3 regions of the Streptomyces sp. NPDC058872 genome follow, and region 3 is predicted to be linked to each of the others. Evidence: riboswitches for the same ligand, from Rfam matches in the RefSeq annotation. Region 3 holds a riboswitch; each other region holds the start of a gene.
What was found. Region 3 has a riboswitch for cyclic di-AMP ahead of ACFW22_RS20040 (transglycosylase SLT domain-containing protein). Riboswitches for the same ligand answer to the same signal wherever they lie in the genome.
Positions count from the first base shown of each region.

Region 1 (10,188 bases), on a different contig from region 3:
ACCGCGCCGCCCTCTACATGGTCGAGCAGGCCCGTCGCCGCGGGGAGTTGCGGCCGGGCGCCCCGATCGTCGAATCCTCCTCCGGGACCCTCGGCCTCGGTCTGGCCCTCGCGGGCGTGCTCCACGGCCACCCCGTGCACATCGTCACGGACCCCGGTCTCGAACCGATCGTCGAGCGGATGCTCGTCGCCCACGGCGCCCGGGTCCACCTGGTGCGCGAGCCGCGCCCGCGGGGCGGTTGGCAGCAGGCCCGGATGGACCGGGTCGCCGAGCTGCTGCAGGGCCTCGACGGCGCCTGGTGGCCCGACCAGTACGGGAACCCCGACAACCCCGATGCGTACGCGGGGCTCGCCGCCGAGCTGTCCGCGCAACTGGACCGGATCGACGTCCTGGTCTGCGCGGTCGGCACCGGGGGCCATTCGGCCGGGATCGCCCGGGCCCTGCGCGCCACCAGCAGTCCGGCCCTGGAGCTGGTCGGCGTGGACTCCGTGAACTCCACCGTCTTCGGGCTGCCGGCCGGGGAGCGGTTGATGCGTGGCCTCGGTTCCTCCATCCACCCGGCCAACGTGGACCACGGGGCCTTCGACGAGGTCCACTGGGTGGGTCCGGCGGAGGCGGTGCGGGCGGCCCGCCGCCTGGCCTCCCGCCAGTTCGCGACGGGAGGCTGGAGCGTGGGGGCGGTCGCGCTGGTCGCCGGATGGCTGGCCCGCACCAGGCCGCGCGGGACCCGGATCGCGGCGGTCTTCCCGGACGGGCCGCAGCGGTACTTCGACACCGTCTTCAACGACGAGTTCTGCGCGGCGCACGGCCTCCTCGACGGGTCCGTGCGGGAGGAGCCGGCCGGGTACGTCCACGGCGAGACCGTCAGCGGCTGGACCCGCCGGGACCTGGGGAGGGCCCGGTGACCACGGCGACCGCGCCCGCCAAGGGCGGCATCTGGAGGCAGACCCGCAGCTTCGACCCGGCCGTGCGGCTGCTCTTCCTCAACCAGCTGACCATCAATCTGGGCTTCTACATGCTCATGCCGTACCTGGCCGCGCACCTGGCGGACGGGCTCGGGATGGCCGCCTGGGCCGTCGGCCTCGTCCTCGGCGCCCGGAACCTCTCCCAGCAGGGCATGTTCCTCGTCGGCGGGGCGCTCGCCGACCGGCTCGGCTTCAAACCGCTGATCGTGGCCGGCTGTGCGCTGCGGACGGTCGGCTTCGGGGCGCTCGCCCTCGCACAGTCGCTGCCGTGGCTGATCGCCGCCTCGCTCGCCACGGGACTGGCGGGCGCGCTGTTCAACCCGGCGGTGCGGGCCTGCCTCGCGGCGGAGGCGGGGGAGGAGCGACGGGTGGAGGCCTTCGCGCTGTTCAACGCCTACTACCAGGCGGGCATCCTGCTCGGGCCGCTCGTCGGGGTGGCCCTGACGGGGGTGTCGTTCCGGCTGACGTGCGTGGTGGCGGCGGTGCTGTTCGCCGGGCTGACCCTGGTCCAGCTGCGGCACCTGCCCGTGCGGACCGCCTCCGGTGCCGCCGGGGAGGGGGAGCGGGGGCAGTTCCGCACCGTGCTCGCGCACCGCACCTTCTGGCTCTTCTCGCTGGCCATGACCGGCTCGTACGTGCTGTCCTTCCAGGTCTACCTGGCGCTGCCGCTCGCCGCGGGCGGTAGGGCGACGACGACCGCGCTGTTCGTGGTCTCGGCGCTCGTCGCACTCGTCGGGCAGTTGAGGATCACGGCCTGGTGCCGGCGCCGCCTCAGCCGGGAGCGGTGCCTGGTCCTCGGACTCGGTCTGATGGGCAGTGCCTTCCTGCTCCCGGCCGCCCTGGGCCGGGGCGTGGCGGGGCTGCTGCTGTGCGCGGCGGTGCTGGCCGTTGCGAACGCGGTGCTCTACCCGTACGAGATGGACACCGTCGTCGCCCTGGCCAGGGGCCGCTGGGTCGCCACCCATTACGGGCTCTACAACACGGTGTGCGGGATCGGCATCACCCTGGGGAACCTGGGGACGGGCGCGCTGTTGGACGTCACCGGGTGGTCGGCGGTGCCGTGGCTCGCGCTGTGCGGGGTCGGTCTGGTGTGTGCGGCGGCGATGGCCCTGCTGGCCCGGGGCGGGCGGCTCGCCGAGGGGGTCGCCGTCCCGGCGTCGGGCTGACGCCGTCCACCGGTCGGCCGCCCGGGAGTCGCCGCCGCGCGGGACGGCGGCGACCCTGGGAGGGCGCGGTGCGGACCGCGGCCGGTCGGACCGGGCAGGAGAGCACAGGTGGGGCACCCCGTGGGAGCGGCGCGCGGAGCACGGCGGCGCGACGAGGCCCGTCCGGCGTACGGCGGGGTGCGGCGGTTCCTCCGCACCCTGCCCCCGCTGGTCATCGTGGGCGGTGTCGTCTTCGACCTGCTGACACCGCCCGCGTACACGGCGGCGCCGCTCTTCTCCGCCGCCCCGCTGATCGCCGCGCCCTTCTTCTCGACGCTGACCAGTCTGCTCACCGGCATCGCCGCGGTGCTGGCCTCCATCGGACTGCACGTCTACAACGGCACCTCCTTCGACATCCCGCCCCTCACCGAGACCCTGACCGTGGTCACCGTCTCCGTGCTCGCCCTGCTCATCAACCGGGTCGTGCGCCGCAGCGGCGAGCGGCTCGCCTCGGCGCGGGTGATCGCCGCCGCGGCGCAGAAGGCCGTGTTGCCGACGCCCGCCGAGCGGATCGGCGGGCTGCAGTGCGCGGCGCGGTACGAGGCGGCGCAGGCCGATGCGTTCATCGGCGGGGACCTGTTCGCCGTGCAGGACACCCCGCACGGGGTGCGGCTGGTGGTCGGGGACGTGCGGGGCAAGGGGATGGACGCGGTCGAGGCGGTCGCCGTCATCGTGGGGGCCTTCCGGGAGGCGGCCGAGCAGGAGCGGTCCCTGGAGGGGGTGGCGCAGCGGCTGGAGCGGGCACTGGCGCGGGAGGGCACCCGCCGGGACGAGCTCGACGCGGTCGAGGGGTTCACGACCGCGGTGCTGGCCGAGGTCCCGCACGCCGGCGGGAGCGGGACCTTCGACGGCTTCGTCCGGGTCGTCAACCGCGGGCACCCGCCGCCGCTGCTGTTGTACGGGGACGGGCGACTGGCCCCCCTGGAGCCGGACGAGGCCGCGCTACCGCTGGGCATGGGTGAGTTGGGTGCGTGGCCGGACCGGGCGCAGGCCCTGCCGTTCCCACCGGGTGCGACGCTGCTCTTCTCCACTGACGGCCTCTCGGAGGCCCGGAACGGGCAGGGCGTCTTCTACGATCCGGCGGCCCGGCTCGCCGGGCGGATCTTCCCGGGGCCGGAGGAACTGCTCGATGCCCTCGTGGACGACGTGCGCCTCCACACGGGTGGCGGTGCGACGGACGACATGGCGTTGCTCGCGGTGAGCCGGCCGGCGAGCGGGCAGCCGGAGCGGCGCCGGACGATGCCGGTCGTGCCGCCGACCGGCTCCGGTCACCAGGGGTAGTCGAGGGGTGTCACTGCGATAACAATTGACACAACGTCAGATTTTGAAGGTTTCGCCCTTCGTGCCCCTGGCCTTGTTGAGTGGGGGTCAAATCGCCTCATAGCGTGCTAATTCAATGAATGATCAAGGGGAACGGCTTGGAATCGGGAGGCCCTGTCTATTAACGTTCGATAACGCAGTGCGGTCGTCCCAGCCGTCGCAAGAGGCGGCACCGTGCGCATGCGCCGAATCCTGAAAAGGAACCGGGGAACCACCACTTGGGGTGAATCGGGCCCCTTCGCACGCGTGCGAACCACGCACCCGCGCGAGCGAGCCCGTAGGAGACCTTCCTGCTCCGAACCCGTCAGCTAACCCGGTAGGCGAGGAGGAAGGAAAGGAGCGCGCCCCCGTGGCGTCCAACACCCCCGCACCCGAGGCCCCCTTCGACGCCTTCGGCGGCGGTGCGGGTCCCGTTGCCGAAGGCACCGAGTGGAACCCCACCGAGGGCTCCCTCCGGGCCGAGAACCGTTCCGGCGGCCGGCACCGGGTCGTCAAGCAGCGCTCCAACTTCGCCCGCTCCTCCACCGTCCTCGGCGTCGGCGTGATCGCGGCCGTCGGCGCGGGCGGCCTCGCCACCGCGCAGGAGAAGCCCCCGGTGGCGATATCCCTCCCCGACCTCCCCGACCTGGACCTTCCGGACGCCCAGGACCTCCCCGGCGTCGGCGCGTTCCTCTCCGGCGACGAGGAGGAGGCGCCCGTCACCACGGCCGCCGCCAACCCGAACCCGCTCACCAGCACCACGTACGCCACCGCGACCGAGGACCGGAGCGGCCAGGCCGAGCAGGTCTCCGCCGGCACCGCCGACGCGGGAGAGGCCCTGCGCGCCCGCATCCTCCAGCAGGCCGAGCAGCAGCAGGCCTCCGCAGACGCCACCGAGAAGGCCGAGGCGGAGAGGGCGGCGGCGGAGAAGGCGGCCGTCGAGGCCGCGGCCAAGGCGGAGGCGGCGGCGAAGGCCGAGGCGGAAGCCAAGGCGAAGGCGGAGGCGGAGGCCAAGGCGAAGGCGGAGGCGGAAGCGGCGGCGAAGGCCGAGGCCGAGCGCCTGGCCCAGCTGGCCGCGAGCTACTCGCTCCCCCTCTCCTCGTACACGATCACCTCCACCTACATGCAGTCCGGCTCCATGTGGTCCTCCGGCTACCACACCGGCCTCGACTTCGCCGCCCCCACGGGCACCCCGCTGAAGGCCGTCCACGGCGCGACCGTCAAGTCGGCCGCCTGGTCCGGTTCCTACGGCTACCGGATCGTCCTGGAACTGGAGGACGGCACCGAGGTCTGGTACTGCCACCTGTCGTCCATGACGGTCAGCGTCGGCCAGACCGTGGGCACCGGCGAAACGATCGGCCGCGTCGGCGCCACCGGCAACGTCACCGGCCCCCACCTCCACCTGGAGGTCCACACCCCCGGCGGCGACGGCATCGACCCGGCCGGCTGGCTCCGCTCCAAGGGCCTGAGCATCTGACCCCGGTGGAATAGGCCCGGCGGCGGGACCCGTTGGTCGATTCATGACCACCCTCCGCCCGCTGGGCACCTCCGAGCTGCACGTCTTCCCCCTCGCCCTGGGCGGCAACGTCTTCGGCTGGACCGCCGACGAGGACCAGTCCTTCGCCGTCCTCGACGCCTACGCCGCGGCCGGTGGCAATTTCATCGACTCCGCCGACGTCTACTCCGCGTGGGCCGAGGGCAACGAGGGCGGCGAGTCCGAGACCGTCATCGGCCGCTGGCTCGCCTCCCGGGGCAACCGCTCCGAGGTCGTCGTCGCCACCAAGGTCGGCGCCCACCCCCACTTCAAGGGCCTCTCCGCCGCCACCATCAAGGCGGGCGCGGAGGAGTCGCTGCGTCGCCTGGGCACCGACCACATCGACCTCTACTACACCCACTTCGACGACGAGTCCGTCCCCGTCGAGGAGATCGTCACCGCCCTCGACGGGCTGGTGCGGGAGGGCAAGGTGCGGGCCGTCGCCGCCTCCAACATCTCCCCGGAACGGCTGGGCGCCTCCCTCGACTTCGCCGAAGCCGAAGGCCTCGCCCGGTACGTCGCCCTCCAGCCGCACTACAACCTGGTCTCGCGCGACACCTACGAGGGGCCGCTGCTGGACGTCGTCGCCGGGGCGGGCATCTCCGCCGTCCCCTACTACGGCCTCGCGTCCGGTTTCCTCACGGGCAAGTACCGCCCCGGGAAGACCGTCGAGAGCGCCCGCGCCCACCGCGCGGCGGCGCTCGCCGAGACCGGGCGCGGACGGGCCGTGCTCACCGCGCTCGACACGGTCGCCGAAGCGCACGGGGCGGAGCCCGCCACCGTCGCCCTGGCCTGGCTGGCCTCCCGGCCGACCGTCGCCGCCCCGATCGCCTCGGCCCGCACGGTGGAGCAGGTCCCGGCCCTGGTCGCCGTCGCCGACCTCACCCTGACCGGGGCCGAACTGACCCTCCTCACGGAGGCCTCGGCCTGAGCCGCCGACCGGGGTGCCGACGGCCGCGGCCCCCGGCCGACCCCCCCCCGCCCCGGGCCCCGGGCCGGCCCCGTCCCCCGGGCGCGCCCCGCCCCCGACCCCCGCCCCCGCCGCGGCCCGCGCGCGCGGCCCCCCCCCCCCCGCCCCCCCCCGCCCGCGCCGGCCCCCCCCCCGGGGGGGCCCCCGGCCGGCGCCCCGGGGCCCCCCCCGCGCCCCCCGGCCCCGCGGCCCTGCCCGGTCCGCCGTGCGCGCACGGCCCCGTACCGCAGCCGCCTCAGCTGCGGTACGGGTTGTAGCCGTCGTAGTCCAAGTACTGGGGAGGCGCCCAGGCCCGACCCGTCGCCCGGGCCGCGTAGGTGAGGGCGGGCGAGGCGACCGCGCGGCGCTGCCACAGGTGGTGCAGCAGTTCCTGCTCCCGGGCCGCGAAATCGGGCCCCGCGGTGCCGCGCCGGGCCCGGTTCCGGAGGAACGCCAGGGTCGTCGCGAAGGACTCGTACTCGCCGACCGCCCGCGCGGCCGGCTGACCGTACGTCCGGGCGGCGAACGAGCGGGCCACCTGGCGGGCCTGCATCGAGGAGAGCGCCAGCGGTTCCGCGGGGGCGAGCCAGCCGGCCGCCGCGTACGCCGGGAGCTCCCCGGAGATCGTGCGCAGCTCCCGCTGCCGGCTCCACACCGCCAGCCAGGTCAGCAGGCCGAAGGCCGGGACCATGAGCGCCCCGTACACGGTCAGGAAGGCGAGTGCACCGCCGAAGGCGACCGAGCCGTTCCACGCGGCGTGCAGGCCCATGGCGAGCAGCAGTCCGGCCAGCGGCAGCAGCACCTTGCGGAGCCGCCTTCCCCGCGGAGCGAGGGCCGCCAGCCCGAAGCCGATGCCGGTGAGCGCGGTGAAGAGCGGATGCGCGAACGGCGACATCACGATCCGGGCGAAGAAGGTCGCCACGGTGACCGAGCCGAGCCCGGAGGAGCCGAACTCCTGGTCCTCGCCGAAGGCGTTGCCCAGGTAGAGGATGTTCTCCGTGAAGGCGAAGCCGGTTGCGGTGAAGCCGGCGAACACCACCCCGTTGACCAGGCCGCCGAAGTCCTTCCGGCGGAAGAGGAACAGCAGCAGGATCGCCGCGGCCTTCGCGCTCTCCTCCACCACCGGAGCGACGGCGGTGGCGCCCAGGGTGTCCGCGGAGAGCGGGTCCGCGGTGGCCGTGGCGATCCAGCGGATCGCGAAGGAGTTCGCCAGGATCGCGACGAGCGCCGCGGCGAAGGCGCCCCAGGCGAAGGCGAACAGCAGGTTCTTCCAGGGGCCGGGATCGACCCGGTCGAGCCAGCGGAACGCCGCCGTCAGCAGCGGTACGGGCAGCACGGCGAGGCCCAGGCCGACGAGGAAGCCCTCCGTGCCCGTCTGCTCGCGGACCATGGCCAGGATGACCAGGGCGCAGAGCAGCAGCACGGCGACGATGACCACGGCCCGGAGCAGCCGGCTGCGCCAGAAGGCCCGGCGGGGCCGGTAGCGCCACTGGGAGCGGTCGGCGACGCCGGGGAAGGACGGTTCCTCGCCGTCCCGGTGCGGCACGGGAACGGCTTCCGACTGGTCGGGGGACACGGGGTTCGACACGTGAGCGACCTTAACGACCGGCACCGACGGCGGTCGACGAAGTTACCCGTTCCCGGTCACTTCCTGCGGAAGAGGAGGTCGTGCACCACGTGTCCCTTGTCCAGCCCCTGCCCCTCGAAGCGGGTGAGGGGACGGAAGTCGGGGCGGGGCGCGTAGCCGCCGTCGGCCTGGGTGTTCTCGTAGTCGGGGTGGGCGGAGAGCACCTCCAGCATCTGCTCGGCGTACTCCTCCCAGTCCGTGGCGCAGTGGAGCACGGCACCGGGCTTCATCCGGGGCGCGAGCAGGCTGAGGAACTCGGGCTGGATGAGCCGCCGCTTGTGGTGGCGCGCCTTGGGCCACGGGTCCGGGAAGTAGACGCGGCAGCCGTCGAGGGACGCGTCGTCGAGCATCTCCCGGAGCAGGATGACGGCGTCGCCGTTGGCGACGCGGACGTTGTTCAGGCCGTTCCGGTCGGCGAGGCCCAGCAGATTGCCCTGGCCGGGGGTGTGCACGTCCACGGCGAGGATGCCGGTGTCGGGGTCGGCGGCGGCCATCTGCGCGGTCGCCTCGCCCATGCCGAAGCCGATCTCCAGCACGACCGGGAGCCCGTCGAACATCTCGCCGAGGTCCAGGACCCGCTTGCCGTCGATGTCGAGCCCCCAGTCGGGCCACCGCTTCAGCATGGCCTCGGCCTGCCCGTAGGTGACGCGGCTGCGGCGCGGCTGGAAGCTCCGGATCCGCCGCTCGTGATGGGCCCCGGCGGGGTCGGGCACGGGCCCCTCGCCGGGGGCGAACATGCGACTGCCGCGCCGTGCGACGGGCTGGGCGGGGTCGGCGGCGGGACGCGGGCTGTTCTCGGTCTGCTCAGGCACAATGCGACCGATTCTACGGCGGTGGCCGGGGACCGGCCTCCGGTCGGCCGCGCCCGGGCGGGACGGCCTACAGCGGGACGGCCTACAGGTGGGCCAGGGCCCGGCGGGCCACCTCGCGCCCGATCGGGAGGGACGCCGTCGCCGCGGGCGAGGGGGCGTTCAGCACGTGGACCGTGCGCGCCGCCTCGCGGATCAGGAAGTCGTCGACGAGCGTCCCGTCCTTCAGGACCGCCTGCGCCCGCACCCCCGGCACCGCCCGCCGCAGATCGGACTCCTCGACGATCGGCAGCATCCGCCGCACCGCCTCGGTGAAGGCCCGCTTCGACAGGGACCGGTGCATCTCGCCGGCGCCGTACCGCCAGTGGGCCCGGGCGATCGCCCAGGAGCCCGGCCAGGCCAGGGTGGCGCCCAGCTCGCGCGGGCGGACGACGGACCAGCCGTACCCCTCCCGGGCCAGTGCCGGGACCGCGTTCGGTCCGACGTGGACGCCGCCGTCGATGCCCCGCGTCAGGTGCACCCCGAGGAAGGGGAAGGCGGGGTCCGGCACCGGATAGACCAGGCCCCGCACCAGGGAGGGGTCGGTGAGCTCGTAGTACTCCCCCCGGAAGGGCACGATCCGCATGCCCGGGTCGTCGCCCGCGAGCCGGGCGACCCGGTCGCAGTGGAGCCCCGCGCAGTTGACCAGGACCTTGCCCCGCACCACCCGCCCGTCCGCCGTCCGCACGGCGACGCCCCACGGCCGGCGGTCGACGGCGGTCACCTCCGCGCCCCGCAGGATCCGGGCCCCGGAGATCTCGGCGAGCCGAGCCGCCACCGCTCCGTAGTCGCAGATCCCGGTCGTGCCGACGTGGATCGCGGCGAGGCCCCGCACCCGGGGCTCGTAGGCACTGATCTGGGACGGGCCGAGCTCGCGCACCGGGATGCCGTTCTCCCGGCCGCGCTGCACCAGTGCGTGCAGCCGGGGGAGTTCCTCGCGCTCGGTGGCGACGACGAGCTTGCCCGTCACCTCGTACGGTATGCCCCACTCCGCGCAGAACTTCACCATCTCGGCGGCGCCCTCGACGGCGAACCGCGCCTTGAGCGAACCCGGCCGGTAGTAGAGCCCGCTGTGGATCACCCCGCTGTTGCGCCCGGTCTGGTGGCGGGCGAGGTCCTGCTCCTTCTCCAGGACGGTGACCCGGGTGCCGGGGGCGGCGCGCGTCAGGGCGTGCGCCGTCGACAGACCGACGATCCCACCGCCGATCACCAGCACGTCACAGTCAAACACCAGCGCCACCTCTCACCCCGATAGTGCACTGGCCCACTGACAACGCCCTTAAACGCCCATGCCGTGGGACGCGCATCACGCCGGTGCGACGAGCAGCGGCCTGGCCCGCTCGCGCAGCTCCATGACGCGTGGCTCGTGGCCGTACGGTTCGAGCCGGTGCAGCAGGTCCCGCACGTACTCGGTCGTCCGCGCCGAGGAGATCCGTCCCGCCACCTCCACCGCACGGGTACCGGCGGCGCAGGCCGCGTCCAGGTTGCCCGACTCCAGTTCGGCGACGGCGGAGACCACCAGGCGCAGGCCGTGCGAGCGGACGAACTCCTCCGTCGGCCGGGACAGGGCCTCCTCGGTGAAGCGCCGCACCTCGTGCGGCATCCGCAGGTCCCGGTAGCACTCGGCGGCATCGGCACAGAAGCGGTCGTAGGAGTAGAAGCCGAGCCAGGTCGGGTCGGCGTCCCCGTCCCGGGACCGCTCCAGCCAGCCCTCGGCGGACTTGAGCGCGGCGGCGGCGGCGACCCCGTCCCCCGCCTTGG
Region 1 covers NZ_JBHYMK010000035.1:16,817-27,004, reverse strand. The annotation lists gene ACFW22_RS22125 (PLP-dependent cysteine synthase family protein) at 1-905, shown strand, start outside; gene ACFW22_RS22120 (MFS transporter) at 902-2,131, shown strand; gene ACFW22_RS22115 (PP2C family protein-serine/threonine phosphatase) at 2,240-3,451, shown strand; cyclic di-AMP (ydaO/yuaA leader) riboswitch at 3,664-3,828, shown strand; gene ACFW22_RS22110 (M23 family metallopeptidase) at 3,840-4,946, shown strand; gene ACFW22_RS22105 (aldo/keto reductase) at 4,990-5,934, shown strand; gene ACFW22_RS22100 (PrsW family intramembrane metalloprotease) at 6,209-7,540, opposite strand; gene trmB (tRNA (guanosine(46)-N7)-methyltransferase TrmB) at 7,597-8,316, opposite strand; gene lhgO (L-2-hydroxyglutarate oxidase) at 8,474-9,658, opposite strand; gene ACFW22_RS22085 (MFS transporter) at 9,734-10,188, opposite strand, start outside.
Region 1: linked by a shared signal. The riboswitch ahead of ACFW22_RS22110 (M23 family metallopeptidase) and the one ahead of ACFW22_RS20040 (transglycosylase SLT domain-containing protein) in region 3 are both predicted to bind cyclic di-AMP.

Region 2 (10,188 bases), on a different contig from region 3:
CCCCCCCCGGGGGACGCAGGGCGGTGGTTTCCGGAATTCCGGAAACCACGGCCATTCTCATGACTGTGTCTCCCGTCGGCTTCGGATTCACCGACCTCGGGCCGGTAGACCCGCGCCACCGACTCCGCATTCACCGGCCCGCATTCACGAACACTTTCTTTCGGGCAACACAGACGGCGCCACCCGAATAGCCATTCTTTGTATACGGTGCACGTGTTAATTCTGGGCGCTCGCCGTGTTGACTGCGCGTTGCGAAAGCCTCACGCGCCCCCGTTCCTGCCCTTTGGGCCGGTGCAGGGAGAGCGACCGTTCCGCGTGCAACGCCGTCAACGCCCTCGCCCGCTCGGCGTCACCGCGCGCCACGGCGTCCACGATCGCGCCGTGCTCCGCCCAGGCCTCCAGCGGCTGGGCGGGCTGCTCCACGACGTACACCCAAGCGATCTTGTAGCGCAGTTGGGTGAGCAGCGCCGTCAGGGCAGGACTGCCGGAAGCCTGCGCGAGCGTCTCGTGGAACCAGCTCCCGAGCGACCGCAGGTCCTCGCCCTGGCCCCGCCTGGCCCGCTCCTGCCCCAGTCTGACCAGCCCGCGCAACACCTTCAGGTGAGCCTGGGTGCGCCGCTGCGCCGCCCGCGCCGCCCCCAGCGGTTCGAGCAGCAACCGCATGTCGAGGAGATCGGCCGCCTCCTGTTCGGTGGGCTCGGCCACATGGGCGCCCGCATGCCGGCGAGTGACGACGAAGCCCTCGGACTCCAGGGTGCGCAACGCCTCGCGGACCGGAACGCGGGAAACCCCGTACCGACGAGCGAGCTGCTCCTCGGTCAACCGGCTCCCCCGCTCGAACAGACCGGAGACGATGTCGTCCCGGATCGCCGTGCATACCGAGTGCGCGGGAATGCGCATGTCCGACCTCCGCCTTGGTCCGCGCGAGACAATGTGACCGACGCCCGTCCTGCGTCCGATCTGCGACTCTATTGCAGCACGCCAGAATTTCCGATGCCCCAGCGGAATCCATGGATATCTTTTGGTCAGCAAAAAGCCCCGGCTCAGTACGAGCCGGGGCTTTTGCGACGCGGTGCGCGACGGGTCCGGATCAGACCGCGACGCCGCGGGCACGGAGGTACGAGACCGGGTTGATGTCCGAGCCGTACTCGGGGCTCGTGCGCGCCTCGAAGTGGAGGTGCGGGCCGGTCGAGTTGCCGGTCGAACCCGACACGCCTATCTGCTGGCCCGGCTCGACGGTCTGGCCGACGTACACGCCGATGGAGGCGAGGTGCCCGTACTGGGTGTACGTGCCGTCGTTCATCCTGATGACGATGTTGTTGCCGTAGGCGCCGCCCCAGCCGGCCTCGACGACGGTGCCGGAGCCGACGGAGACGACCCGGCTGCCGTAGGCGGCGTGGAAGTCGACGCCGGAGTGGCTGCCGGAGGACCAGAGCGAGCCGCCGGCCTTGTAGCCCGTGGAGACGTACGAGCCGGCAACGGGAAGCTGGAAGGAGGCCAGGCGGCGGCGCTCGGCCTCGCGGGCGGCGCGCTCGCGCTCCAGTCGGATCTCCTTGGCCCGGGCCTCGGCCTTGCGCTTGGCCTCGGCCTCGGCCTTCGCCTTGGCGATGGCCTCGACGGCCTCCTGCTCCTGGGCGGCGGCCTGGGCGTTGATCCGGTCCACGAGGGAGTCCTCGGTGATCACCTGGGTGAGGCCGGTGTCCTCGGCGGACCGGTCGTCCGTGTCGGCGGCGAGCGCCGGGGAGGCCAGGGTGCCGATGACGCCGGTGGTGGCGAGCGTCGCCGCACCGGCGATGCCCACGCTGCGGCGAGCCATCCGGCTCGAACCACGATGCTTCCCGGTGGCACGGGTGAACGCCATGAAGTGGCTGGTCCTTTCCTTCCTTCTCGCCTACCGGGTTAGCTGACGGGTTCGGAGCAGGAAGGTCTCCTACGAACCCCTCCGTCCGGGACGAAGGCGCTCGATTCACCCCAGGGACTCGATGTGGGTCCCCGGCTCCCCAGGCTCGCGCCTGACGGGGACTCGGCGATGACTGTTCGATGCCGCGGTTGCGGCACGTGCAACTGACGAACAGCCGGACCGACGCTATGCGGATCGTCTGTCAATCACCAAACAGACACGCTTATTTGTAAGACATGCCACAGGGCAGAAGGCCACCCTTGCCAGCAATACGGACAAACAGGAGGTCCCTGACGAACCATGCCGTCAGGGACCTCCGTTGTCGGGTTCTGCCGTGGTCGGCAGAACGGATCAGCCGGTCACCACGGTGACTTCGCCGATGCCGAGCTCCCGGACCGGCTCCGCGATCTGAGCGGCGTCACCGACCAGCACGGTGACCAGTCGGTCCACCGGGAAGGCACTGACCACGGCGGCCGTCGCCTCGACCGTGCCCGTCTCGACCAGACGCGCGTACAACTCGGCCTGGAAGTCGTCCGGGAGGTGCTGCTCCACCTGATCGGCGAGCGTCCCGGCGACCGAAGCGGCCGTCTCGTACTTGAGGGGCGCCACACCCACCAGGTTCTGCACGGCCGTCTCGCGCTCGGCGTCCGTGAGGCCCTCGGCGGCCAGGGTCCGCAGCACCTTCCAGAGGTCATCAAGGGCCGGACCCGTGTTGGGGGTGTCGACGGAACCGCTGATGGCCAGCATGGCCGCGCCGTTCCCCCCGGCGTCGGAGCGGAGCACCTGCCCGAAGGCCCGCACCCCGTACGTGTAGCCCTTCTCCTCGCGCAGGACGCGGTCCAGGCGCGAGGTCAGGGTGCCGCCCAGGCAGTAGGCGCCGAGGATCTGGGCCGGCCAGACGCGGTCGTGCCGGTCCGGACCGATCCGACCGATCAGCAACTGGGTCTGCACCGCACCGGGGCGGTCCACGATGACGACCCGCCCGGTGTCGTCGGCGGTGATCGGAGGCATCGGCAGCGGCTCGGCCGGCTCGCCGGTCCAGGCGCCCAAGGACTCGGCGAGGACCTTGTCGAGGTCGATGCCGGTCAGGTCGCCGACGACCACGGCCGTGGCCGTGGCGGGGCGCACGTACGCCTCGTAGAAGGCGCGGACCGCAGCGGCGTCGATCGCGGCGACCGTCTCCTCGGTGCCCTGGCGCGGCCGGGACATCCGGGAACCGTCCGGGAACAGTTCCTTGTAGAGCTGTTTGGCGGCACGACGGGACGGGTTGGCCGACTCGTGCGGAATCTCATCGAGGCGGTTGCGCACCAAGCGCTCGATCTCGGTCTCCAGGAACGCCGGCGCGACGAGGGCCTCGGACAGCAGACCGAGCGCCTTGGGCAGGCGGGAGACCGGCACCTCCAGGGAGACCCGCACGCCCGGGTGGTCGGCGTGCGCGTCGAGCGTGGCGCCACAGCGCTCCAACTCGGCCGCGAACTCCTCCGCGCTGTGCCGGTCGGTGCCCTCGGACAGGGCGCGGGCCATGATGGTGGCAACGCCGTCGAGACCGGCGGGCTCGGCGTCCAGCGGCGCCGGCAGGAAGAGCTCCACCGCCACCACCTGCTGGCCGGGCCGGTGGCAGGTGAGGACGGTCAGGCCGTTGTCCAGCTTCGCACGGTCCGGAGCCGGGAAGGCCCACGGCTTCGCGGTGCCCGGCCGGGGCTGCGGGTGGAAGTCCATGTTGGTCAAAGACACGGCAGCGTCGGTCACTGGTCCGCTCCCTCTTCCTCGTCGCTGTCGCTCTGCTCGGTCGCCAAGGGCTCGTAGACGAGCACCGCGCGGTTGTCGGGGCGCAGCTTGGCCGCCGCGACCGCCCGGACCTCGTCCGCGGTGATGCCCAGGACCCGGTCGACGGCGGTCAGGGCGAGCTGCGGGTCGCCGAAGAGCACCGCGAACCGGCACAGTTCGTCCGCGCGGCCCGCCACCGTGCCGAGCCGGTCCAGCCACTCGCGCTCCAGCTGGGCCTGTGCACGCTCCATCTCCTCCGACGTGGGCCCCTCCGCCGCGAACCGGGCGAGCTCCTCGTCGACGGCCGCCTCGATCTGCGGAACCTCGACGCCGCCGGAGGTCTTGACGTCGAGCCAGCCGAGCGAAGGCGCCCCGGCGAGCCGCAGCAGGCCGAAGCCCGCGGCCACCGCGGTGCGGTCTCGGCGCACCAGGCGGTTGTGCAGGCGGGAGGACTCGCCGCCGCCCAGGACCGTGAGGGCGAGGTCGGCGGCGTCGCACTCGCGCATGCCGTCGTGCGGCAGCCGATAGGCGGCCATCAGCGCACGGGCGGGAACCTCTTCCTCGACGACCTCGCGCAGCTGCTCGCCGATGACCTCGGGCAGCTCACCGGGGCGCGGCTCGGGCTTGCCGTCGTGGGCGGGGATGGAGCCGAAGTACTTCTCGACCCAGGCGAGGGTCTGCGCCGGGTCGATGTCGCCGACGACGGACAGGACCGCGTTGTTGGGGGCGTAGTAGGTGCGGAAGAAGTTCCGCGCGTCCTCCAGGGTGGCCGCGTCCAGGTCGGCCATGGAGCCGATCGGCGTGTGGTGGTAGGGGTGGCCCTCCGGGTAGGCGAGGGCGGTCAGCTTCTCGAAGGCGGTGCCGTACGGCACGTTGTCGTAGCGCTGGCGGCGCTCGTTCTTGACGACGTCCCGCTGGTTCTCCATGGACTCGTCGTCCAGGGCGGCGAGCAGCGAACCCATGCGGTCCGCCTCCAGCCAGAGCGCGAGCTCCAGCTGGTGCGCGGGCATGGTCTCGAAGTAGTTGGTGCGCTCGAAGCTGGTCGTGCCGTTGAGCGATCCTCCGGCGCCCTGGACCAGCTCGAAGTGGCCGTTCCCCTGGACCTGCTGGGAGCCCTGGAACATCAGGTGCTCGAAGAGGTGGGCGAGGCCGGTGCGTCCCTTGACCTCGTGACGCGAGCCGACGTCGTACCAGAGGCAGACCGCGGCGACCGGGGTCAGGTGGTCCTCGGAGAGCACCACGCGCAGGCCGTTCGCCAACCGGTGCTCGGTCGCTGTCAGGCCGCCGGAGCCGGCCTCGGCCGTGGCCGTGTGACCCATGGGCATGTACGTCCCTTCGATCGCGATGTGAAAAAGTCCTGCCACTGTATGCAAGCGCGCCGACACCTGGCGAAGTTCCCGCCCCGTCATGATGTCCCTCTTCCGGGTCGCGGTCGGCGTTGTCGGTGACACGGTCCACAATGGTCCGCGTCAGATCAACCTTGTTGGTGAAGGAGCCGCAGCCGCGATGGCCCGCCGCAGCACGAAGACACCGCCGCCGGACGACGCGTACGAGGAGAGGATCCTCGACATCGACGTCGTCGACGAGATGCAGGGCTCCTTCCTCGAGTACGCGTACTCGGTGATCTACTCGCGTGCCCTCCCGGACGCCCGCGACGGCATGAAGCCCGTACAGCGCCGCATCGTCTTCCAGATGAACGAAATGGGCCTGCGCCCCGAGCGCGGCTTCGTCAAGTGCGCCCGCGTCGTCGGCGAGGTGATGGGCAAGCTGCACCCGCACGGCGACGCGTCGATCTACGACGCGATGGTCCGCATGGCGCAGCCCTTCTCCATGCGTCTGCCCCTGGTCGACGGCCACGGCAACTTCGGTTCCCTGGGCAATGACGACCCACCGGCCGCCATGCGGTACACCGAGTCCCGGATGGCTCCCGCCGCGCTCCTCATGACCGAGTCCATCGACGAGGACACGGTCGACTTCGCGCCGAACTACGACGGCCAGGAGCAGGAACCCGTCGCGCTCCCCGCGGCCTATCCGAACCTGCTGGTCAACGGCGCTTCCGGCATCGCGGTCGGCATGGCGACGAACATGCCCCCGCACAACCTCGGCGAGGTCGTCGCGGCGGCCCGCCACTTGATCCGCTACCCCCATGCCGACCTCGAAGCGCTGATGCGCTTCGTGCCCGGCCCCGACCTGCCCACCGGCGGTCGGATCGTCGGCCTGTCCGGCATCAAGGACGCCTACGCATCGGGACGCGGCTCCTTCAAGATCCGCGCCACCACGACCGTGGAAACGGTGACGGCGCGCCGCAAGGGCATCGTCGTGACCGAGCTGCCGTTCACTGTCGGCCCGGAGAAGGTGGTCTCCAAGATCAAGGACCTGGTCGGTTCCAAGAAGCTCCAGGGCATCGCGGACGTCAAGGACCTCACCGACCGCAGCCACGGCCTGCGCCTGGTCATCGAGATCAAGAACGGTTTCGTGCCGGAAGCGGTGCTGGAGCAGCTCTACAAGCTGACGCCGATGGAAGAGTCCTTCGGCATCAACAACGTGGCCCTGGTCGACGGGCAGCCGCTCACCCTCGGCCTCAAGGAGCTCCTCGAGGTCTACCTGGACCACCGCTTCGAGGTGGTCAGGCGTCGGTCCGAGTTCCGTCGCACCAAGAAGCAGAACCGGCTGCATCTGGTCGAGGGCCTCTTGGTCGCGCTGCTCGACATCGACGAGGTCATCCGCCTCATCCGGGAGAGCGAGAACTCGGCCCAGGCCAAGGAGCGCCTGATGGAGCGCTTCTCCCTCAGCGAGATCCAGACGCAGTACATCCTGGACACTCCGCTGCGCCGGCTCACCAAGTTCGACCGCCTGGAGTTGGAGGGCGAGCGCGACCGCCTCAACGGCGAGATCGACGAGCTGACCGGAATCCTCAACTCCGACGCGGAGCTCCGCAAGTTGGTCTCGGCGGAGCTGGCGGCAGTCTCCAAGAAGTTCGCCACCGACCGGAGGACGGTCCTGCTGGAGTCGGCAGGGGCACCCGTCGCAGCCGTGTCCCTGCAGGTCGCGGACGACCCCTGCCAGGTGCTGCTCTCCTCGACAGGCCTGCTCGCCCGCACGGCAAAGGCCGAACTGCCGCCGGTCGACCCTGACGCGGCGCGGGCCAAGCACGACGTGATCGTGTCTGCGGTGGCCGCCACTCAGCGCGGCGAGGTCGGCGCGGTGACCTCGACCGGAAGGCTGCTGCGGGTCGCGGTGATCGACCTGCCCCAACTGCCGGACACCGCGAGCGTCCCGAACCTCGCGGGCGGCGCACCGCTGTCGGAGTTCCTCTCCCTGGAGACGGACGAGACGGTCGTCTGTCTGACCACGCTGGACGAATCCTCCCCGGGCCTCGCCCTCGGCACGCTCCAGGGCGTGGTGAAGCGCGTGGTGCCGGACTATCCGACGAACAAGGAGGAGCTGGAGGTCATCACCCTCAAGGAGGGCGATCGGATCGTCGGCGCCGTCGAGCTGCGGACGGGTGAGGAAGACCTGGTCTTCATCACCTCCGACGCCCAGCTGCTGCGCTACCAGGCCTCCCAGGTGCGGCCCCAGGGACGTCCGGCAGGCGGCATGGCCGGCATCAAGCTCGCCGCGGACGCCGAGGTGCTCTCGTTCACGGCCGTCGACCCGGCAGCGGACGCCGTCGTCTTCACCGTCGCGGGCTCCACGGGCGCCCTGGACGCCTCGACGGGCACCTCGGCGAAGCTGACCCCCTTCGACCAGTACCCGCGCAAGGGACGTGCGACCGGCGGCGTCCGTTGCCAGCGCTTCCTGAAGGGCGAGGACGTCCTGGTCCTGGCGTGGGCGGGGGCCACCCCGGCGCGCGCGGCCCAGAAGACCGGCGCCCCGGTGGCCCTGCCGGACGTCGATCCCCGCCGCGACGGCTCGGGCACCCCGCTGCCCAAGACGATCGAAGTGGTGGCGGGTCCCGCTCGTTAGAGCCCGTCCGCTTCGGTCTGCTCCGCCGTCTGCTGCACGTACCGCAGGACGCCCCACATGCTGTGCTCGTCGGGGGCGTCCTGCGGGCCGTTCAGCTCGCAGGACGCGAGTTCCTTGCGCAGACCGGCCGGGTCGATGCCGGAGCCGATCAGGACGAGCTGGGTGAGCCGTTCCTCACCGACCGGCCAGGGCTCGGGGTAGAAGCGCAGGAAACGACCGACCGCGTGCACGACGTAACGGTTGTCCTGATCGGCGGGCCCCAGGTCGACGAAGCCCTTGATCCGGTAGAGGCCCTCGGGGCGGGAATCGAGGAAGGCCATCAGCCGGCGCGGTTCCAGCGGTGTCGCGGCCGTCACCGACAGGCTCTCGTAGGCCGCGTGCGGATGGACCTGGTCGATGCCTTCAGGGCCGTAGAGGATGTCCTCGATCGACATCTGCCCCTCGATCTCCCCCTCCGGAACGACCCGGTCGAAGAGCAGCTCGGGATCGATGCGCCCGTGGGAGACCTCGACCACGGCGGCGCGCCCGGCAAGCCCGGCCACGGTCTTCCGCACGCTGCGCAGCTCCTCCTCGGGCACCCGGTCCGCCTTGTTGACGACCACGAGATCGGCGAGGGAGAGGTGCCGGTCGGCCCCGGGGTGCCGCAGCCGGGTGGCGGGGAACTCGGCCGCGTCGACGACCTGGACGAGCCCTCCGTACACGACCCGCTCGTTCTCGCTGGCGAGCACCATGCGCACCAGTTCCTCCGGCTCCGCAAGGCCGCTCGCCTCGATCACGATCACGTCGAGCCGTGCCTCGGGCCGGGTCAGGACCTCCAGGTACTCGTCGAGTTCGCCGGCGTCGACGGCGCAGCACAGGCAGCCGTTTCCGAGCGAGACGGTGGAACCGACCTGACCGGCGACGGTCATCGCGTCGATGCCGATGTCACCGAAGTCATTGACCATGACGCCGATGCGGGTCCCCCGGGCGCTGCGCAGCACGTGGTTGAGGAGCGTCGTCTTTCCTGCTCCGAGGAACCCGGCCAGGACGACGACGGGGATCTGCTGCGTGCTCAAGGGACGTGCCTCCGCTTCCTTCAGGTCCCACTTCCGTGGGAACCCCCCAGGATAAGCACCCGTCCCCCCGTCCTTCCGGTCGCGGCTCCGGCCGTCCGCCTCTCGGCCTCCCGGGCCGGGAGCCGTCCCGGCCCGGGCACCACGGGGCCCGGCCTCAGACGGCTCCCGCGCCCGTCAGGGCCCGCACCTCGGTTTCCGCTTGCCGTGCCTCATCCGGCGGTTCGGGTGAGGTGACCGTGCCGATCCACCCTGCGAGGAAACCGAGCGGAATGGAGACCACGCCGGGGTTCTGCAGGGGGAAGAGGTGGAAGTCGAGGCCCGGGAACAACGACTCCGGGCTGCCCGACACGACCGGGGACAGCAGGACGAGCAGCACCGCCGGCACCAGCCCTCCGTATACCGACCAGACCGCCCCCCGGGTGGTGAACTTCCTCCAGAAGAGCGAGAAGAGCAGCACCGGCAGGTTGGCGGAGGCCGCCACCGCAAAGGCCAGACCGACGAGGAAGGCCACGTTCAAGTCACGGGCGAGGAGTCCGAGGCCGATTGCCGCGGCGCCGATCCCCGCGGCGGCGATGCGGGCCACCGCCACCTCGCTGTGGGGTTCGGTACGCCGACGGCGCAGCGAGGCGTACAGGTCGTGGGCGACGGAAGCCGAGGAAGCCAGCGTGATCCCCGCGACGACGGCGAGGATCGTCGCGAAGGCAACGGCTGCGACGACCGCGAAGAGCACCGTGCCACCGGTGGAACCAGCGCCTCCACCGAGATCGAGGGCCAGCAGCGGTACGGCCGTGTTCCCCGAGGCATGGGAGGCACGGACCTGATCGGAGCCGATCAGCGCGGCCGCCCCGAAGCCGAGCACGATGGTCATCAGATAGAAACTGCCGATGAGTCCGATGGACCAGATGACGGAGTGACGGGCCGCCCGGGCGGTCGGCACGGTGTAGAAGCGGGACAGGATGTGCGGCAGTCCCGCCGTACCGAGGACCAGGGCAAGACCGAGGCTGATGAAATCGAGACGGGCCGTCCAGTCACCGCCGTAGCGGAGCCCGGGGGCGAGGAAGTCCGGCCCGTGCCCACTGCGTTCGGCCGCGGTGGAGAGCAAGCCGTTCACATCGCCGTGGAACCGGAGCAGCACGAGGACGGTCAGCGCGATGGTGCCCGCCATGAGCAGGACCGCCTTGACGATCTGGATCCAGGTGGTGGCCCGCATCCCGCCGAGCGACACGTAGATCACCATCAGTGCCCCCACGCCGATCACGGTCCAGGAGCGCGCCGCCTCGCTGGAACCGCCGAGCAGCAGTGCCACCAGGCTTCCGGCACCCACCATCTGGGCCACCAGGTACAGCACGGAGACGGCGACCGAGGAGGTGCCGGCGGCGATCCGCACCGGGCGCTCCGCCATCCGTGCGGCGATGACGTCGGCCAGGGTGAACCGTCCGCAGTTGCGGACCAGTTCCGCCACCAGCAGGAGGACGACCAACCAGGCGACGAGGAAGCCGA
Region 2 covers NZ_JBHYMK010000050.1:48,918-59,105, reverse strand. The annotation lists gene ACFW22_RS27030 (GntR family transcriptional regulator) at 217-900, opposite strand; gene ACFW22_RS27025 (M23 family metallopeptidase) at 1,091-1,861, opposite strand; cyclic di-AMP (ydaO/yuaA leader) riboswitch at 1,874-2,039, opposite strand; gene ACFW22_RS27020 (M16 family metallopeptidase) at 2,252-3,649, opposite strand; gene ACFW22_RS27015 (M16 family metallopeptidase) at 3,646-4,992, opposite strand; gene ACFW22_RS27010 (DNA topoisomerase (ATP-hydrolyzing) subunit A) at 5,174-7,633, shown strand; gene ACFW22_RS27005 (CobW family GTP-binding protein) at 7,630-8,688, opposite strand; gene ACFW22_RS27000 (cation acetate symporter) at 8,843-10,188, opposite strand, start outside.
Region 2: linked by a shared signal. The riboswitch ahead of ACFW22_RS27025 (M23 family metallopeptidase) and the one ahead of ACFW22_RS20040 (transglycosylase SLT domain-containing protein) in region 3 are both predicted to bind cyclic di-AMP.

Region 3 (10,188 bases):
GGGTCGGTCTTCGTCCTCCGGGGGAAGGACGGCCAAGGCAGTGGCGGCGGCGTGTTCGACGGCAAGGCGGCGGTCGTCCCAGAGGGCCCTGCGGGCACGGACGATGTCACGGTCCGCGACGAGGAAGGATCGAACGCCTTCCTGCTGGGCGGCGCTCACGGCGAGGGGAGTGGCACGACGGGCTCCGAGGGCGTCGGCGGCGACGGAGTCGACCGTGACGTCGACGGGTCGTCCGGCCCGGAGTGCTGCATCGAGGGCACGGCAGTTCTCGGGTTCGACGGCGACCGTGCGGATCCCGTGGTGCCGGGCCGCGGTGGCCACGCCGGCGAAGAGCCCACCGCCGCCGACCGCGACGACGACCGTGTCGAGGTCCGGCACCTGGCGGTGGACCTCGTCGAGGAGGGTGCCGGCTCCTGCGGCGATCAGGGGGTGGTCATAGGCATGGGAGGCAAGGGCACCGGTATCGGCGGCGAACTCCTCGCAGGCAGCCAGCGCCTCGGCGTACTCCGTCCCGACGAGGCGTACGTCGGCGTCGTAGCCGGACAACTTGTCGATCTTGAACTGAGGTGCGGTGGCGGGAAGGAAGACGGTGGCCCGGACGCCGTGCTCGCGGGCCGCCCAGGCGCAGGCGAGCCCTGCGTTGCCGCCGGAGGCAAGGGTGATTCCGGCATCCGGGAGGGTGCCCTCCTCCTGGTGGGCGAGGAGGAAGTTCTGTGCACCGCGGGCCTTGAAGGAACCGGTGTGTTGCATGAGCTCCAGTGCGAAGCAGAGGGTGTACGGCCCGTCCCCGGCCTCGGCTTGCGTCACCGTGACGGGACGGACGTGGCCGCGGATCCGGTCAGCGGCGGTTTTGACGTCGGCGTACGCGAGTGGCTGCACCAGATGCTCCTGAAGGGGCCGGGACCGGACGATCGTGGAGACGATCTTCTCAATGCCCACCGATCACGGGAAGAACGGCCCCGAGGAGAAGGGCGGAGCCGTGCCGGACCCACATCCCGGTCAGGGGCTCTGGTGGGCGGGAACCAGCGGGGACGGGGCATCTGTCAGTGCACGGGCGAGGGCCCTGGCGAAACCGTCCGGGTTGTCCAACATCAGGTTGTGTCCCGCTCGGGGCACCTCCAGCACCGGGATGCCGTGCTCGGCCGCATCCTCCGCCTCGGCATGGGGCAGGCTCAGTTCCCCGACCAGGAAACTCCGGGGCCCGGCAAAGTCGATCAACAGCTTGCCCGACGCGGGCACGTCACCCGTCACCAAGGCGACCGCGCTGCGATGGACGGCCCGTGGATCGGCGAGGCGCAACCGGGCTGCGTAGTCCGGACGCTCGGTGTCGGCAAGCATCCGGGCGAATCCCTCCGCCACGAAGGCGTCCTCGTCCTGGGCGGCCACCGGCGCGCTGAACTCCCCTCCCCCCGCGTACAGGTTCGGCTCGGCCACCACGAGCCTGCCGACCAGATCGGGGCGGGACGCCGCCAGACGGATGGCCACGGCACCGCCCATGGAGTGGCCGACGAGGTCCACGGGCGGGACGCCGAGGTGGTCGAGGACAGCGGCCACCGTCGCCGCCTGGGAATCCATGCGGTAGTCGAAGTCCCGGGGGCGGTCGCTCAGTCCGTAGCCGAGCAGGTCCACCAGCAGCGCCCGGCCCCCGCCCAGGGCGGGGTGTGTCGCAACATGGGCGAAGTCAGAGGCTCCGGTGCAACCGAGTCCGTGCAGGAACACCCGAACGGGCCCCTCACCCGGCATGTCGATCCACCGGATGTGTGCCCGCTCCTCGGCCAGGAACAGCTCTCGCATGGTGCTCTTCTCCCCCGCGCCCCGTCGTACCGCCTTCAGGAGGCACACCCTAGTGGCGAGAACTAACAAGGCCCCGCCGAAACGTCGACCGGCCGGGAGCAGGGGGTGTCGGATAGCGTCGGGGGTGCAAGCCGACGTCTCCGAACGCCCTCCGAAAGGACGCACGCCGATGCCCCTCTCCGGCGAATACGAGCCCAGCACTTCGACGTGGGTGCGCAACCAGGTCGAGCTGTACGAATCCTCCGGAGGTACCAAGGGAACGACCATGCGGGGCCTCCCCGTCGTCCTGGTCACCAACCTCGGTGCCAAGAGCGGCAAGCTCCGCAAGACCCCGCTCATGCGGGTCGAGCACGAGGGTGCGTACGCGCTCGTCGCCTCCAACGGCGGCGCGGTCAAGCACCCCGTCTGGTACCACAACCTGGTCGCCGCGCCGCTCGTCGAAGTGCGTGACGGCACGGAGGTGCAGGACATGATGACCCGCCTCGTCACCGGCGAGGAGCGCCGGGTCTGGTGGGACCGGGCCGTCGAGGCGTTCCCGGACTACGCCGACTACCAGCGCAAGACCGACCGGGAGATCCCCCTCTTCGTCGCCGAACCGGTCACCCGGGAGTCATAGGTGCACTGCACCGGGAGCCGCGCCGCGCTCGGCACGTGGGGGCCGGACTTCCGGTGCCCCTTCGGCCGCACGGCCGTGCGGCCCTGCCCTGCATGGACGGCCGCACGGATTCGCCCGACGACGGTTCGGGAGGCACCGTGCGTCCCGGTGTCACGGCGCCAGCACCGTGAGGAGATGGCTGACCTCGCGGGCCACGGCAGCGCGGGCCGGAGTCAGATAGCGACGGGGGTCGACCGTCTCGGGGTGGCCGGCGAGGTGGCCGCGGACCGCCTCGGTGAAGGCCTTGTTCAGGTGGGTGGAGACGTTCACCTTGGTCATGCCCGCTGCGACGGCCGCGGTGAGGTGCGGGTTCGACACTCCCGAGGAACCGTGCAGGACGAGCGGGACGTCGACGGCGGCGCGCAGTCGGGCGATCAGGGCGAAGTCCAGGACCGCATCCCGAGTGACCATCTGGTGGGCGCTGCCCACTGCCACCGCGAGCGCGTCGACGCCGGTGGCGGCGACGAAGGCACGGGCCTCCTCGGGGTCCGTCCGTACGCCCGGGGTGTGCGCCCCTCCCTTGCCGCCGACCTCGCCGAGTTCGGCCTCGACCCAGACGCCGTGGCGGTGGCAGTGCTCCACGACCTCGCGGGTCGCGGAGACGTTCTCCGCGTACGGCAGTTTCGCGGCGTCGAACATGACCGAGCCCAGACCGAGGGTGATTGCCTCGCGGACGAGGTCGGGGTTCTCCGCGTGGTCCAGGTGGACGGCAACGGGGACCTTGGCGGCGCGGGCGACGGCCAGGGAAGCGAGCGCGACCGGCTCCAGGGCTCCGTGGTAGCGAACGGTGTTCTCGCTGATCTGGAGGACGACCGGTCGGTCGGCGTTCTCCGCGCCGGCCACGATCGCGTGTGCGTGTTCGAGTTGGAGGACGTTGAACGCCCCCACCCCCCTGCCCGCGGCCCGGGCACGGCGGACGATCTCATCAGTGGGCGTGAGCGGCATGGTCCTTCTCCCGGAAGCGGGCCGGCACGGGACGACGGTCAGGCACGGACGTCGGTGAGGACGACGGAGCGGGTCAGGTTCCGGGGGGTGTCCGGGTTCAGCCCCCGGTCCTCGGCGACCGCAACGGCGAGGCGCTGGGCCCGGACGAGGTCCGCAAGCGGGTCGAGGTCGCTCTCGACGAGCGTGCCGCCCACCTTCCGCACCTCGTCCGCGAGTCCGACGGGCAGGGCACCGAAGCCCCAGGTCACCCGACCGGGACCGGTGATGCTGATCGGGCCGTGGCGGTACTCCATGGAGGGGTAGGCCTCGGTCCAGGCGCCGGCGGCCTCGCGCATCTTCAGACCGGCTTCCAGGGCCAGGCCGTAGGTCCATCCCGAGCCGAGGAAGGTGAACTGCTCCGCCGTGCGCACGTTCTCGTCGAGCGGGGAGGCGAGGGCCTGCTCGGCGTCCCGTGCGGCCTCTTCGACGGTTCCGAGCCCTTCCGGGAGGGCTTCCTCGGACTCCAGGTGCGCACGGAGCAAGGAGAGGGCAGTGGTCGCGAAGCGCGTCTGTACGACGGACTCCTCGTCGGCGAAGTCGAGGACGGCCACCTCGTCCGCGAGGTCCATCACGGGGGTGGTGGGGTCTGCCGTGATCGCGCCGGTGGGAACCGTGCCGCGCAGTCGGGACAGTACGGCGAGGACCTCGCTGGTGGTGCCGGAGCGCGTGAGGGCGACGACCCTGTCGTAGCGGCGGCCGAAGGGGAACTCGGAAGCGGCAAAGGCGTCGGTCTCGCCGTGACCGCCGGACTCGCGCAGCTCCGCGTAGGCGAGCGCCATGAACCAGGAGGTGCCGCAGCCGACCACCGCGACCCTCTCGCCCCGTCGGGGCAGGGCCGCGACGTGCCGGGACAGCGTACGGGCCGACTGACGCCACGTGGCGGGCTGGGAGGCGATCTCCTCGGCGGTGCGCGTGCTGGTCATGCCGATCTCCTTGCAAGAAAGCTGCACGATAATGACGGAAGATGCGTGAAGACGGCTCCATTCAAGCAGAAACATGCAGGCCTTTTCCAGGTCCTCGACCTAGCGGCCGATAGAATCGGACGCGCGCACGAGCGGGATCGCAGCATGAGCACGACCCCGCGGAGGGAGGGACCCATGTCCAAGCACGACCGGTGGAACACGCTCCTCGAACTACTGGCGGCTTCGGGGAAGTTGGAGGTGGAAGAGGCGGCAGCGACGCTCGACGTCTCCGCCGCCACGATCCGCCGGGACCTCGACGAGCTCGCCGCACAGCAGCTGCTGGTGCGGACGCGCGGCGGAGCGGTCGCCCACGGCGTCTCGTACGAGCTGCCCCTGCGGTACAAGTCGACCCGCAGGGCACCGGAGAAGCGACGGATCGCCGAGACCGCGGCGGACCTGGTCGCCCCCGGCGAGGTCGTCGGACTGAACGGCGGCACCACGACGACGGAAGTCGCCCGCGCACTGGCCTTGCGCTTCGCGAGCGGCCGGGCGGAGGCTCCTGGAGCCGTACTGGCCGCCCCCGCCCTGACCGTGGTCACCAACGCCCTCAACATCGCGGGAGAGCTCGCGGTGCGCCCGCAGATCAAGATCGTCACCACGGGCGGCGTCGCCCGTCCCCAGACCTACGAACTGGTCGGCCCGCTGACGGTGGGAGTGCTCAACGAAGTCGTGCTCGACGCAGTGGTGCTCGGCGTCGACGGGATCGACCCCGAACTCGGCGTGATGGCGCACCAGGAGGACGAAGCCAGCATCAGTCGCCTCTTCACGGAGCGCGCCAGCCGCGTCGTCGTGGTGACCGACTCCTCGAAGATGGGGCGGCGGGCGTTTGCGCGGATCTGTGGTCTGGACCGGATCGACCTCCTGGTGACCGATACCGACATCACCCCGGAGGCGGTTGCCCAGCTCACCGAAGCAGGGGTCAAGGTGCTCGCCGTTTGACTCATTGGTATCCCCGTAGACCAATTTCACCGCCGGTCGAACAAAGACTTCGTGTGTTCACGCAGTAATTACCGCATGGATGTATACCTTTAAGCCCTCCTCCCCCATCATGTCTGCGACGTGCCACCGGGGCACACCGCGACACGAGAGGCGGAGCATGATTCCCATCAGTCGCAGGGGGTTCGTCGGCATCGGCGCCGGGCTCATGGCGGGAGCCGCCCTACCGCCGGCCCGGGCGTCCGCGGCCGCGAGCAGCGCGACCGGCACCCTCACCGACGTCCGGCACGTGGTGATCCTCATGCAGGAGAACCGCAGCTTCGACCACTACTTCGGCACCCTGAAGGGCGTACGGGGGTTCGGCGATCGCGCCGCGGGCAACCTGCCGGGCGGCTGGGGCATGTTCAACCAACCCAACTGGGGCAGCCGCCAGTACCCCTGGAAGCTCAGCGACACCCCGCCCGCCGGCGGCGTCGACGGCGAGACCCTCGCGCAGTGCAACGGCGACCTGCCCCACAGCTGGACCTCCCAGCACGCGGCGTGGAACAAGGGCCGCCTCGACAACTGGGTCACGGGCGTGGGCAACACCCGGACGCTGGGCCACCTCGACCGCGGGGACATCCCCTTCCACCACGCGCTCGCCGACCACTACACGATCTGCGACGCGTACTTCTGCTCTGCGCTGAGTTCCACCGGCCCCAACCGGACCTTCCTGTGGAGCGGGAAGATCGACGCGTCCAGCAAGGACGGGGGCGAGGAGTCGGGCCTGACCTGGGAGACGTACGCCGAGGCGCTCCAGCGCGCCGGAGTGAGCTGGAAGGTCTACCAGAACGCCCAGGACAACTACGGCGACAACGGCCTCGCCTACTTCAAGAAGTTCACCAGTGCGCGCCCCGGAGACCCGCTCTACGACCGGGGCATGGGCTCCGTCCCGAAGGTGACCGGCTCGACGCCGGACGACATCGCCGCGGCGATCCGCGCCGACGCCCTCGCAGGCACCCTTCCGCAGGTGTCGTGGGTGGTGGCGAGCGAGGCCTTCTCCGAGCATCCCTACGCTCCGCCCGGAGACGGCGCCCACTTCGTCGACCTCGTCTACCGCGCACTGGCCGCGAACCCCGACGTGTTCGACTCCACGGTGCTGTTCCTCAACTACGACGAGAACGACGGCTTCTTCGACCACGTGCCGCCGCCGATCGCCCCTCCGGGCACACCGGGCGAGTACATCGACGGCGTGCCGATCGGGCTGGGCTTCCGCGTCCCCATGCTTGTCATGTCCCCGTGGACCAGGGGCGGCTGGGTGAGCTCCGAGGTCTTCGACCACACCTCCGTGCTGCGCTTCATGGAGACCTGGACGACGGCCCTCGGCACCCCGGCCCTCTGCCCCCACATCAGCACCTGGCGGAGGAAGGTGGCGGGCGACCTCACCGGGGTCTTCGACTTCGCCAACCCGGTGTACGGAGTGCCCTCCGGCCTTCCTTCCACGGCAAAGGTCATCGGCCAGGCCACCTGCGCTCCGCTACCGAACCCGGCCCCCCAGAACAACGCCCTGCCCTCCCAGGAACCCGGCACGCGCCCGGCACGGGCCCTGCCGTACCAGGCGAACGGCAACCTCGACCGCTTCGAGTTCGGCGCCGCGGGAAAGGTCCTGGCCTGGTTCTCGATGACGAACCAGGGCCCGGAGGCCAAGCGGTCGGCACACTTCTCGATCCATCCGCACCAGTACCGGGACACCGCCGCCTGGCAGTACACCGTGGACCCCGGCGACACCGCGTCCGACTACTTCAACATAGGCCTGGGGTGGGGTTCCGGTAAGTACGACATCTCCATGATGGGCCCCAATCGCTTCCTGCGCCGGTTCATCGGGGACGCCTCCAAGGCGGGCCGCGCCATCGAGGTGGCGGCCCGGTTCGCCCCCGAGGCGGGCACGGGGAAGACGGCCCTGTGGTTCGAGATGACCAACGCCTCGGCGGGACCGGTCACCTTCACGATCCGCTCGAACGCCTACCGCTCGGACGGCCCGTGGACGTACACGGTGCCGGCGAACTCCAGTCGCGAGGACTTCTTCAACGCGGTCGCGTACAACGACGGCTGGTACGACTTCACGATCGTCGCCGACATCGACGGGACCTGGTCGCGCCGCTACACCGGCCACATCGAGACCGGGGCGCCCAGCACCAGCGGCTGACCGCCAGGCTCACGACCGGGCGGCGATCCTCTGCCGCCGCCCGGTGACGGGCGGGGCGGGTCACCGGCCGGCATGCGCGGCGCGGCGGACCGCGGCGTCGAGAAGGGCCAGTGCGTCGGCGGCGGTGCGGCCGGGGGCCCTGTTCCACGGGCCGATCAGATCCCGCCACCCACGGGCCCGAAGCTCCGTCATGATCCAGGCGGCGGCTTCGTTCATGGTGTCCGCGCCGCCGTAGCCGAGGCGGTGGGCGGCGAGGAGGGCTCCGCAGACGCACCGGGCCCCTCGGGCGTTGCGCAGTTTGTACGGAGCGTTCTGCCAGCCCCACTCCGTCAACACCAGACGGGCGTAGCCCAGGTGGACCGAGGGGCGCAGCTCCACCTGCCCGATGCGGCGCCAGGCATGGAGCCGGTCGGGCAGCGCGGCGCCGATCCGGCCGGGGATGCGGCGCTCGTCCGGGACCTCCTGGGGCAGGGCGGCGAGGGCATCGGCCACCAACCGCTCCACCGGCACGCTGAGCAACTGCCGCCAGTCCGCTTCCGTCGGGGCCGACTCTTCGACAGGGATCGCGCCGGTGACGATCTGCCGCCAGGCCACGTCCTCGAAGAGCGCGGCGGCCTCGCGGTCAAGGTCATCGGGGGTGAGCAGCGAAGGGGAAGGGGGCATCGAGGTGGCTCCTAGGTTGACTACCTCCATCTTTCATCCTTAATGTCCATTTTGCGAGTTTTGACCCTCGCGGAGAAACGATCGCGTCGCATCGAGCCGCCCCGATCAAGCAGTCGCATCACACCTAATTTCCGCACATTTACTCATGAATGGAATTACTTCCCATATCAGACATAAGCCATCGAGTGACGGGATTCACTCCCCACCCCATCCGCGCGACGGAAGCACTCCCCCACCCCTTGCCGGACAAGGAAGTTCGAGGCCCCGGGGAGATCACCGATCTTGAATTCGCAGAATTGTTTGATCAATTCCCCGACGCCCGGGAACCACTCCCCTTGTTATTCATTGCATTGCTGGCCTACGGTCACCTCCATTCGAGCGGATCGCCTAATCCTGCCGCCGCTCGACACACCTCCCTTTTCACCCGACGGCAGGAGCGGGGGACCCACGAATACGCCGGTCCGGTGATCCGGAACGGCTCGGGGTGCAGCCGCGTGTGCGCGGCCGGACACCTCCCGTCCGAACCCGACAGCTCACCTCGCAGGCACCGGAGAGGAACCCGTCATGCCTGCTCACGCCAAGCACCGCCGCCCCCGCCGCAGTCCCGTCTCCCGTGGCCTGGCCCTGGTGGGCACGGGTGGCGCCGCACTGAGCCTGCCGCTGGTCGTACCGGCCGCCGCCCATGCCGCTCCGGCGTCCACGGCCCCGGAAACGGCCACCCGGCCCTTCACCGCCCCTGCTGCCCCGGCCGCCGCCAAGACGGTCACCGCCCCGGCCGCCGCGCGCACCTACACCGTCGTGAGCGGTGACTCGCTTTCCCTGATCGCCCACAAGAAGGGAATCCAGGGCGGCTGGAAGAGCCTTTACCGGACGAACAAGGGAGCGGTGGGTGACAATCCGTCACTCATTCACCCCGGTCTGAAGCTGACGATTCATAAGGGTTCTGCAAAGCCCGTTCCCACGCAGGCCAAGCCGAAGAAGTCCGCCACGACCGAGCGCGCGAGCCGTTCCGAACGCCGCCCGGCCGCCCCCGCGGTGTCCACCGGCACCGGTGCGTCCGCAGCACAGGCCGCCCCCGCCTCGGTCAAGGCCGCTCCGGTCGCCGCCACCAACTACGCCGACAACCTCGACGGCTGGATCCGGGAGTCGCTGGCGATCATGGCCCAGCAGGGCATCCCCGGCACCTACGACGGCATCCTCCGCAACGTCATGCGCGAGTCCTCGGGAAACCCCAGGGCCATCAACCTCTGGGACTCCAATGCCGCCGCCGGCACCCCCTCGAAGGGGCTGCTGCAGGTCATCGAGCCGACCTTCCTCGCCTACCACGTGCCCGGTACGTCCATGGACCTGTACGACCCGGTCGCCAACATCACCGCCGCCTGCAACTACGCGGCCGACCGGTACGGCTCCATCGACAACGTCAACGGGGCGTACTGACCCGCTGCCGCCGGAAGTGCTCGTCGAACCAGGAGGTGGCGAGCTCCGCCACCTCTTCCAGGGCCCCCGGCTCCTCGAAGAGGTGGCCGGCGCCCTCCACCACGGCGAGCCGGTTCTCACACCGCAGCAGCGCCCGGGCCTTCCTGTTGAGGTCGAGGACCAACACGTCCGCGCCCCCCACCACCAGGAGCGTGGGGGCGCGCACCCGTCCCAGGCGCTCGCCCGCGAGGTCCGGCCGGCCGCCGCGCGAGACGACGGCGCTCACCCGGGACGCGGGGTCGCCGGCCGCCCACAGCGCAGCCGCCGCGCCGGTGCTCGCCCCGAAGTACCCCAGGGGGAGCCCGGTGCCCTCGGGCCGCGCGGCCAGCCACTCGGTGGCGCCCACGAGCCGCCCGGCGAGCAGGGGGGTGTCGAAGACCCTTGCCCGGTCCGTGGCCTCCGCCTCGGTCAGCAGGTCGAAGAGCAGCGTCCCGAGCCCCGCCCGGTTGAGCCCGGCGGCAACCGCCCGGTTCCGGGGGCTGTGCCGACTGCTTCCGCTGCCGTGGGCGAACAGGACGATGCCCCCTGCTCCC
Region 3 covers NZ_JBHYMK010000030.1:6,894-17,081, forward strand. The annotation lists gene ACFW22_RS20000 (threonine/serine dehydratase) at 1-879, opposite strand, end outside; gene ACFW22_RS20005 (alpha/beta fold hydrolase) at 1,000-1,794, opposite strand; gene ACFW22_RS20010 (nitroreductase family deazaflavin-dependent oxidoreductase) at 1,964-2,410, shown strand; gene ACFW22_RS20015 (ketose-bisphosphate aldolase) at 2,561-3,394, opposite strand; gene ACFW22_RS20020 (SIS domain-containing protein) at 3,433-4,356, opposite strand; gene ACFW22_RS20025 (DeoR/GlpR family DNA-binding transcription regulator) at 4,531-5,334, shown strand; gene ACFW22_RS20030 (phosphocholine-specific phospholipase C) at 5,492-7,516, shown strand; gene ACFW22_RS20035 (hypothetical protein) at 7,577-8,209, opposite strand; cyclic di-AMP (ydaO/yuaA leader) riboswitch at 8,554-8,739, shown strand; gene ACFW22_RS20040 (transglycosylase SLT domain-containing protein) at 8,744-9,616, shown strand; gene ACFW22_RS20045 (phosphoribosyltransferase family protein) at 9,600-10,188, opposite strand, start outside.